Linked DNA regions of Spinactinospora alkalitolerans. Each later gene encodes a partner of the first gene's protein in a complex. Links are inferred from orthologs where the notes say so. Each region holds a gene or a part of one and is shown in the gene's direction. Other genes may lie near its edges.

Region 1 (4,162 bases):
TCGTGGCGACGGTGAAGGACGCTCTTCCCAACGCCGGCGTGAAGAAGGGCGATGTCGTCAAGGCCGTTATCGTGCGCACCACCAAGGAGCGCCGCCGGCCCGACGGCTCCTACATCCGCTTCGATGAGAACGCCGCCGTGCTCATCAAGGACGGTGGGGACCCGCGAGGCACCCGCATCTTCGGCCCGGTCGGCCGTGAGCTGCGGGACAAGAAGTTCATGCGCATCATCTCGCTAGCGCCGGAGGTGCTCTAGGCGATGAAGATCAAATCAGGCGACGAGGTCATCGTCATCGCCGGCAAGGACAGGGGTGCCACCGGGAAGGTCCTCAGGGCCCTTCCCCGGGAGCAGCGTGTCGTCGTCGAGGGCGTCAACCTCATCAAGAAGCACAAGAAGGCCAATCAGGCGGGCGGCCAGCAGGGTGAGGTCGTCACCCAGGAGGCTGCGATCCACGTGAGCAACGTGGCGATCGTCGAGGACGGCAAGGCCACGCGCGTCGGTTACCGCTTCGAGGAAGACGGAACCAAGGTTCGGATCTCCCGCCGCACCGGTAAGGACATCTGATGACGGTTACGACTGAAGCCCCCGCGCTGCCGCGCCTCAAGGAGAAGTACCGCTCCGAGATCATCCAGGGTCTGCGCGACGAGTTCGACATCAAGAACATCATGCAGGTCCCCGGCCTGACCAAGATCGTGGTCAACATGGGTGTCGGTGAGGCCGCGCGCGACGCGAAGCTGATCCAGGGCGCGATCGCAGACCTGTCGGCGATCACGGGCCAGAAGCCCAAGGTGAACCGGGCGAAGAACTCCATCGCGCAGTTCAAGCTGCGCGAGGGCCAGCCGATCGGCGCCAGCGTCACGCTGCGCGGCGACCGGATGTGGGAGTTCCTCGACCGCCTGCTCTCCCTGGCGCTGCCCCGCATCCGCGACTTCCGCGGGCTCTCCCCGAAGCAGTTCGACGGCCGTGGCAACTACACCTTCGGTCTGACCGAGCAGGTCATGTTCCACGAGGTCGACCCGGACAAGGTCGACCGCCAGCGCGGCATGGACATCACGGTCGTCACCACGGCGACCAACGACGACGAAGGCCGTAGCCTGCTCAAGCGGCTCGGCTTCCCGTTCAAGGAAGCCTAGGGGTGACGACGGATGGCTAAGAAGGCACTGATCGCGAAGGCGAACCGGAAGCAGAAGTTCGAGGTTCGCGCGTATACTCGTTGCTCGCGGTGCGGCCGCCCGCGCGCCGTCTTCCGGAAGTTCGGCCTGTGCCGCATCTGCTTCCGCGAGATGGCGCACCGGGGCGAGCTCCCGGGCATCACCAAGTCCAGCTGGTAGAGAGTCTCGAGCACGGAGGCCGAGGGGGTCGGCTGCCGCAGTGCGGTAGCGCCGGCGGCACGCTCACACCTGAGCCATAGCCGCACCCCCTCATCCGTGACTCCGGAATCGGGGCTTCTCTGACAGGCTGCCCCGCCGTGGCGACGCGGCGGGCTGCTCGAAGCGGACGGCGGGGCACCGTCGTCCGCGCATGCGACAACCAACCGACGGGGCACGGCGGCCGGAGCGATCCGGCGCGGTGCCCATGACCACGCCGCAGGTCCTAGAGGAACCTCCGCTTCAGCGGGGGAACAGGCTCAAAGGGAAAGTCTGTCCTTGGGGAAACCCCGGCGAGGAAGGGCCAATCGGCCATGACGATGACCGACCCGATCGCAGACATGCTCACGCGTCTGCGCAACGCGAATTCGGCGTATCACGACACCGTGACCATGCCGTATTCCAAGATCAAGGCGCACATCGCCGAGATCCTCCAGCAGGAGGGCTACGTCCAGGGCTGGCGCTCTGAGGACGCCACCGTCGGCCAGAGCCTCGTGGTGGACCTGAAGTACGGGCCCACGCGTGAGCGCTCCATCGCCGGCATCCGCCGCGTCTCAAAGCCGGGCCTGCGGGTCTACGCGAGGAAGGACAACCTTCCGCGCGTCCTGGGCGGCCTCGGCGTGGCCATCATTTCGACGTCCGGCGGCCTGATGACGGACAAGCAGGCCAAGAAGAACGGCGTGGGCGGCGAAGTCCTCGCCTACGTCTGGTAGAGGGAGAGATTTCAGCATGTCGCGTATTGGCCGACTGCCGATCTCGGTCCCGAAGGGCGTCGAAGTCTCGATTGACGGGCAAGACGTCAAAGTCACGGGGCCGAAGGGCGAACTGAGCCACACCGTCGCCGAGCCGATCACCATCGCGCAGGAGGACGGCCAGATCAAGGTGGCGCGTCCGGACGACAAGCCCGAGAACCGCTCGCTGCACGGCCTGACCCGTGCGCTGATCGCGAACCTGATCGAGGGCGTCTCCAACGGCTACAGCAAGACCCTCGAGATCCACGGCGTGGGCTACAGGGTCCAGGCCAGGGGCTCCAACCTGGAGTTCTCCCTGGGCTACAGCCACCCCGTCGTCGTCGAGCCGCCGGAGGGCATCAGCTTCCGGGTGGAGAAGCCGACCCAGCTCGTCGTCGAGGGCATCGACAAGCAGCTCGTGGGCCAGGTGGCCGCCAACATCCGGGGCCTGCGCAAGCCCGACCCGTACAAGGCCAAGGGCGTGCGCTACCAGGGTGAGTACATCCGCCGCAAGGCCGGAAAGGCTGGTAAGTAGGCATGGCGAAGAGCACGACGCTGGTCCGCAGGGGCACGGCTTCGCGCGCGGCTTCCCGTGCGCGGCGGCACCTGCGGGTCCGCAAGAAGATCTCGGGTACCTCCGTGCGTCCGCGCCTGGTCGTCACCCGCTCCTCCAAGCACATGGTCGCCCAGATCGTGGACGACACCAAGGGCATGACCCTGGTGTCGGCCTCCACGATGGACGCGAGCATCCGTGGCGGCGAGGGCAAGAAGACCGAGAAGTCGCAGAAGGCGGGCGAGCTGCTCGCGCAGCGCGCCAAGGACGCCGGCATCACGGCCGTCGTCTTCGACCGCGGCGGCTACCGGTACCACGGCCGCATCGCAGCGCTGGCCGACGGCGCGCGTGCCGGCGGGCTGGAGTTCTAAGATCATGACTCCTGCCAAGAGCATTTTCATCGACGGGAAGAGGAACCACTGATGGCTGCAGCTCCGCGGCGCGGCGCCGGTGGCGAGCGGCGTGACCGCCGTGACGATCGCCGCGGCGGCGCCGCAGACAAGGGTGTCTCCTACATCGAGCGCGTGGTGAAGATCAACCGCGTGGCCAAGGTCGTCAAGGGCGGCCGGCGCTTCAGCTTCACCGCCCTGGTCGTCGTCGGCGACGGCAACGGCATGGTCGGTGTCGGCTACGGCAAGGCCAAGGAAGTCCCCGCGGCGATCGCCAAGGGTGTCGAAGAGGCCAAGAAGAACTTCTTCAAGGTCCCCCGGGTCCAGGGCACCATCGTGCACCAGGTCCAGGGCGAGGACGCCGCCGGCGTCGTCCTCCTGCGTCCGGCCGCCCCCGGTACCGGTGTCATCGCCGGTGGCCCGGTGCGCGCCGTGCTGGAGTGCGCCGGCATCCACGACGTCCTCAGCAAGTCGCTCGGATCGGCCAACCCGATCAACATCGTGCACGCGACGGTCGCGGCCCTCAAGGGCCTGAGCCGTCCGGAAGAGATCGCGGCCCGCCGCGGCCTGCCGATCGAGGACGTCGCTCCGGCCGCCATGCTGCGTGCCCGCGCGGAAGCGAAGGCGGGGGCCTGAGACCATGGCGAATCTGAAGATCACGCAGGTCCGCTCCAAGATCGGCGGCAAGCAGAAGCAGCGTGACAGCCTGCAGGCGCTGGGTCTTGGACGGATCGGCAAGTCCGTTGTCCGTGCAGACCGTCCCGAGGTTCGCGGCCAGATCAACATCGTTGCGCACCTCGTCACTGTCGAGGAGGTCGGCGAATGAACGACTACTCCCCCGACGAGCTGCTCAAGCTCCACCACCTGCGTCCGGCCCCCGGCTCCAACAAGGCCAAGATCCGCAAGGGTCGCGGCGAGGCGTCCAAGGGCAAGACCGCCGGTCGTGGTACCAAGGGCACGAAGGCTCGTTCCACCGTTCCCGTCGGCTTCGAGGGTGGCCAGATGCCCCTCATCCGCCGGGTCCCGAAGCTCAAGGGCTTCAGCAACGCCAGGTTCAAGACGACCTACCAGGTCGTCAACCTGGACAAGCTCGGCGAGCTCTACCCCGAGGGCGGCGAGGTCA
Region 2 (3,482 bases), 810 kb from region 1 along the record:
GCTGCTGAAACGGATCCTCGCAGGTCTTGGAGCCCTTCTCGTGGTGGCGGTGGGCGCGGGAACGCTGCTGGGCATGCAGTTCTCCGGCCCTAAGGCACCGTGGGCGGCGTCAACGGGGGACGACGCGGCGTGGCTGGGGAACGCCTGGGTCGACGGCTCCCGGGGCGGGGAGGAGTTCGCCGCGGCGCTGCCGCGCCTGCGGGCGGGCGGGTTCTCCGACCTCTACGTCCACGTCGGGGACATCGGCGCGGACGGGACGCTGGCCCCCGAGGGGTACGCGCGGGCGGGCGCGTTCCTGGACCGGGTGCGGCGGGAGCTGCCCGACGTGCGCGTGCTGGGCTGGATGAGCCACACGGCCGAAAGCTCCTCGCTCACCGAGGACCGCTTCGACGAGGACGCCAGGGCCGCGGCCGCCGCGGCGGCGGGCGAGGTCGCGGCCGCGGGCTTCGACGGGGTGCACTACGCGATCGCACCGGTCACCACCAACGACCCGTCACTGCCCGACCTGCTCGAACGCACCCGGGAGGCCATCGGCTCCGACCACCTGCTGTCCGTGGAGGCCCAGCCGGTGGAACTGATCCCCGGGCTGCGGCTGCCCGTGTTCCTGGTGGCGCGCGAGGAGAGGTTCTGGTCGGCCGGCTACCTGGAACGGATCGCCGAGGAGGCCGACGCGGTCGTGATCCGCGGCCACGGCACGGGGATGCCGCTGGAGTCGCTGTACGGCGGGTTCATGGTGCGCCAGACCCTCCTGGCCCTGCGGACCGTGCCCGAGGACGTGGCGGTGCGCATCGGGGCGCCCTCCTTCGACCACGAGGGGTGGGGCCCGGTCTCCTCGGCCGAGACCGTGGCCGCGGCCACCGAGGCGGTGCGGATCGGGCTGTCGGAGCACGGCGAGCGCAGGGAGGACTTCGGGATGGCGCTGTACGTCCTCGACGACACCAGCGAGGAGAACTGGGCCGCGTTCGAGGAGGGCTGGTCGGACCCGGCCCGCTGAGACCGCCGGGGCCGCCGTGCGCGGACCTCGCATGGTGCGAGCACTCGGAGGGGGAAGGCATAATGGAAGTCCGTGTCTCGGACGTTCCACGTTCCGTATGAGCCCTTCGGACTCACACCTGCGTCGGTGTGCCGCGGAACCAGGTCGTGGATCGGCTGCCCACGTCCGGCGTTCCCCGCGCGATCGGCGCACGATCTGACTTAACTGGAGCACGTTTTCGCATGGCGAACATCAAGTCGCAGAAGAAGCGCAACCGGCAGAACGAGAAGGCCCGCGTGCGCAACAAGGCGGTCAAGTCGTCGCTGAAGACGGCCATCCGCAAGTTCCGCGTAGCCGCCGAGGCCGGGAACACCGAGCAGGCCGTCGTCCTGCAGCGGGCCGCCGCTCGCCAGCTCGACAAGGCCGCGAGCAAGGGCGTCATCCACAAGAACCAGGCCGCGAACCGCAAGAGCGCGATCGCTCGGCGCATGGAGAAGGTCCAGCAGGCCGCCTGAACCGTGTGAGCCTGAACCGAAGGGCCGCCCTCTTCTCGAAAGAGGGCGGCCCTTCGTCGTGTCCCGATGCCGCGAGGCCGGAGCGTCCGAGCCGATGACAGGGGTGGTGGCCATCCGGCCACCGGACTCCGGAACGGCGCCCTCCCCGGGGCCGGCGCAGGTTGTCCACAGGCGCGGAATTCGCTGCGACAGGGCGGGGCGGGCGTTCCTAGCGTGGCTTCCATGCCACCTTTCCAGCGTTCCTCCCGCACGGCGGACGACACCGCGGCACGGCGCCTGCGCGCCCTGACCGAGTCCCTTGCGGCCGGGCTCCCGAGGACCGGGCCCGCGTCGCCGGTCGAGCCCCCGACGGCCGGATCCCCCGGCTCCCCTGCGGCCGCCCCCTCGGTCACCGAACCCCTGCCGGTCGCCTCCTCGGCGGCCGAGTCCCCGTCCGCCGCTCCCCCGACCACCGATCCCTCGTCCGCCGCTCCCTCATCGGCTTCCCGCTCCGCGGACGCTCCCTCGGCCGGCGGGCCCTCGGCCGACGTCAGGGGCGCCCCTGACGGCACCGGTCCCGTCGCCGTCGACCCGATCCCGGTGCCGCCCTACGCCGTGCCGGCGGACGGCGGGGCCGGGTCCGGCGGGCCTCGCGCGCGGCACCGCGCACCGCATCCGGCCGGAACAGGGGCGAGGGAGCGCCGACCGCGCCGCGCGCCGGATCCGCCGGCCCCTCCGGACGGCGCACCGCCCGGATACGTCGAGGTCTCGGACGATCCCCCGCGCACCGATCGGATCCACGCCCTGCTCGCCCGGTTCCTCCCGGCCATCGGCGACCGGCCGCGACTGGGCCGCACGGGGGTCCGCGCGCTGCTCGGCGTCTGCGTCGCCGCGGTGCTGGCCACCTGCTGGTTCATGCTGCACGCCCGGGCCGACCCCGAGCCGGCGCCCGCCCTGCGCGCCGGCAGCGGTCCCGCGGCCTCCGACGCGGGCGTCCAGGCGTCCTCCTCCCCGTCGCAGACCCCCGAGGGCGAGGTCACCGTGCACGTGGGAGGTGAGGTGGCGGAGCCCGGCGTCGTCACGCTGCCGACCGGGTCCCGGGTGGCCGACGCGATCGACGCGGCCGGCGGGATCAGGGACGGCACCGAGCCGGGGCTGCTCAACCTCGCCCGCCCGCTCGTCGACGGCGAGCAGGTCCTGGTCGGCGTGGCCCCCGCGCCGGACGCCGCCGGGGCCCGGGGCGGTGCCGTCCCCGGTCCCGGTGCGCCGTCCGGCGCTCCGATCGACCTCAACACCGCGACCCTCGAACAGCTCGACGCGCTCCCGGGCGTCGGTCCGGTGCTGGCGCAGCGCATCGTCGACTTCCGCACCGCCAATGGCGGGTTCGCCTCGGTGGAGCAGCTACACGAGGTCTCGGGGATCGGCGAGCAGCGCTTCGCCGACCTCAACGGGCTGGTGCACGTCGGAGGTGTCTCGTGAGCTACCTGGGCACCGACGCCCCCGGAGTACGGGCTCCACTCGACCTCCGCCTGTGCGCACCGGCCGCGGGCACCTGGCTGGTCGTCCTGCTCCTGCTCGGCGGACCGCCCTGGACCGCGGCCGTGGTGGCCGCCGTGCTCGGCTGCGCCGCGCTGGTCCTGGCCCCGGCTCTGCGGCTGCCGCGCGGCGAGGCCGCCGCCGCGGCGGTGATCGCCGTACTGGTGTGCGGCGCCGCCGGTGCGCTGGCCGCGGGCGGCAGGCTCGCCGCGGTGCAGGCGTCACCGGTCACCTCACTGGCCGAGCAGGAGCGCCGCGTCGACATGGAGGTCGTCATCAGCATGGACCCGCGGCCACGGGCGGGGCCCGCCCAGCCCGGCCGCGCCGAGTACGTCATCGAGGCCCGCAGCACGTGGGTCGTCGTCGACGGGACCCGGGTGCGCACCCGGGTCCCGGTGGTGCTGCTGGCCTCCGGCCCGCAGTGGCGGCGGCTGGTGCCGAGCCAGCGGGTCGTGCTGACCGGGAAGGCGCTCGCGCCC

What was found. Proteins that work in one complex are often made in the same cells at the same time.
Region 2: rpsH (region 1) and rpsT share a complex: the UniProt entries of both Bacillus subtilis proteins name them as parts of the 30S ribosomal subunit. The link is inferred for Spinactinospora alkalitolerans from one-to-one orthologs.

Annotation. Positions count from the first base shown.
Region 1 is NZ_JACCCC010000001.1:5,508,696-5,512,857, reverse strand. The notes cover bases 480-3,379. They hold rpsH (30S ribosomal protein S8), read left to right. Parts: upstream 480-1,680; coding sequence 1,681-2,079; downstream 2,080-3,379. Other genes in these bases: rpsE (30S ribosomal protein S5), read left to right, coding at 3,073-3,379; rplR (50S ribosomal protein L18), read left to right, coding at 2,635-3,021; rplF (50S ribosomal protein L6), read left to right, coding at 2,096-2,632; HDA32_RS24530 (type Z 30S ribosomal protein S14), read left to right, coding at 1,145-1,330; rplE (50S ribosomal protein L5), read left to right, coding at 563-1,132. In the rest of the region: rplN (50S ribosomal protein L14), read left to right, coding at 1-254; more of rplX, read left to right, coding at 258-479; more of rpsE, read left to right, coding at 3,380-3,675; rpmD (50S ribosomal protein L30), read left to right, coding at 3,680-3,865; rplO (50S ribosomal protein L15), read left to right, coding at 3,862-4,162. UniProt on the Bacillus subtilis protein: One of the primary rRNA binding proteins, it binds directly to 16S rRNA central domain where it helps coordinate assembly of the platform of the 30S subunit.
Region 2 is NZ_JACCCC010000001.1:4,694,974-4,698,455, forward strand. The notes cover bases 1-2,851. They hold rpsT (30S ribosomal protein S20), read left to right. Parts: upstream 1-1,215; coding sequence 1,216-1,488; downstream 1,489-2,851. Other genes in these bases: HDA32_RS20825 (hypothetical protein), read left to right, coding at 1-994; HDA32_RS30915 (ComEA family DNA-binding protein), read left to right, coding at 1,711-2,851. In the rest of the region: more of HDA32_RS30915, read left to right, coding at 2,852-2,946; HDA32_RS20840 (ComEC/Rec2 family competence protein), read left to right, coding at 2,943-3,482. UniProt on the Bacillus subtilis protein: Binds directly to 16S ribosomal RNA.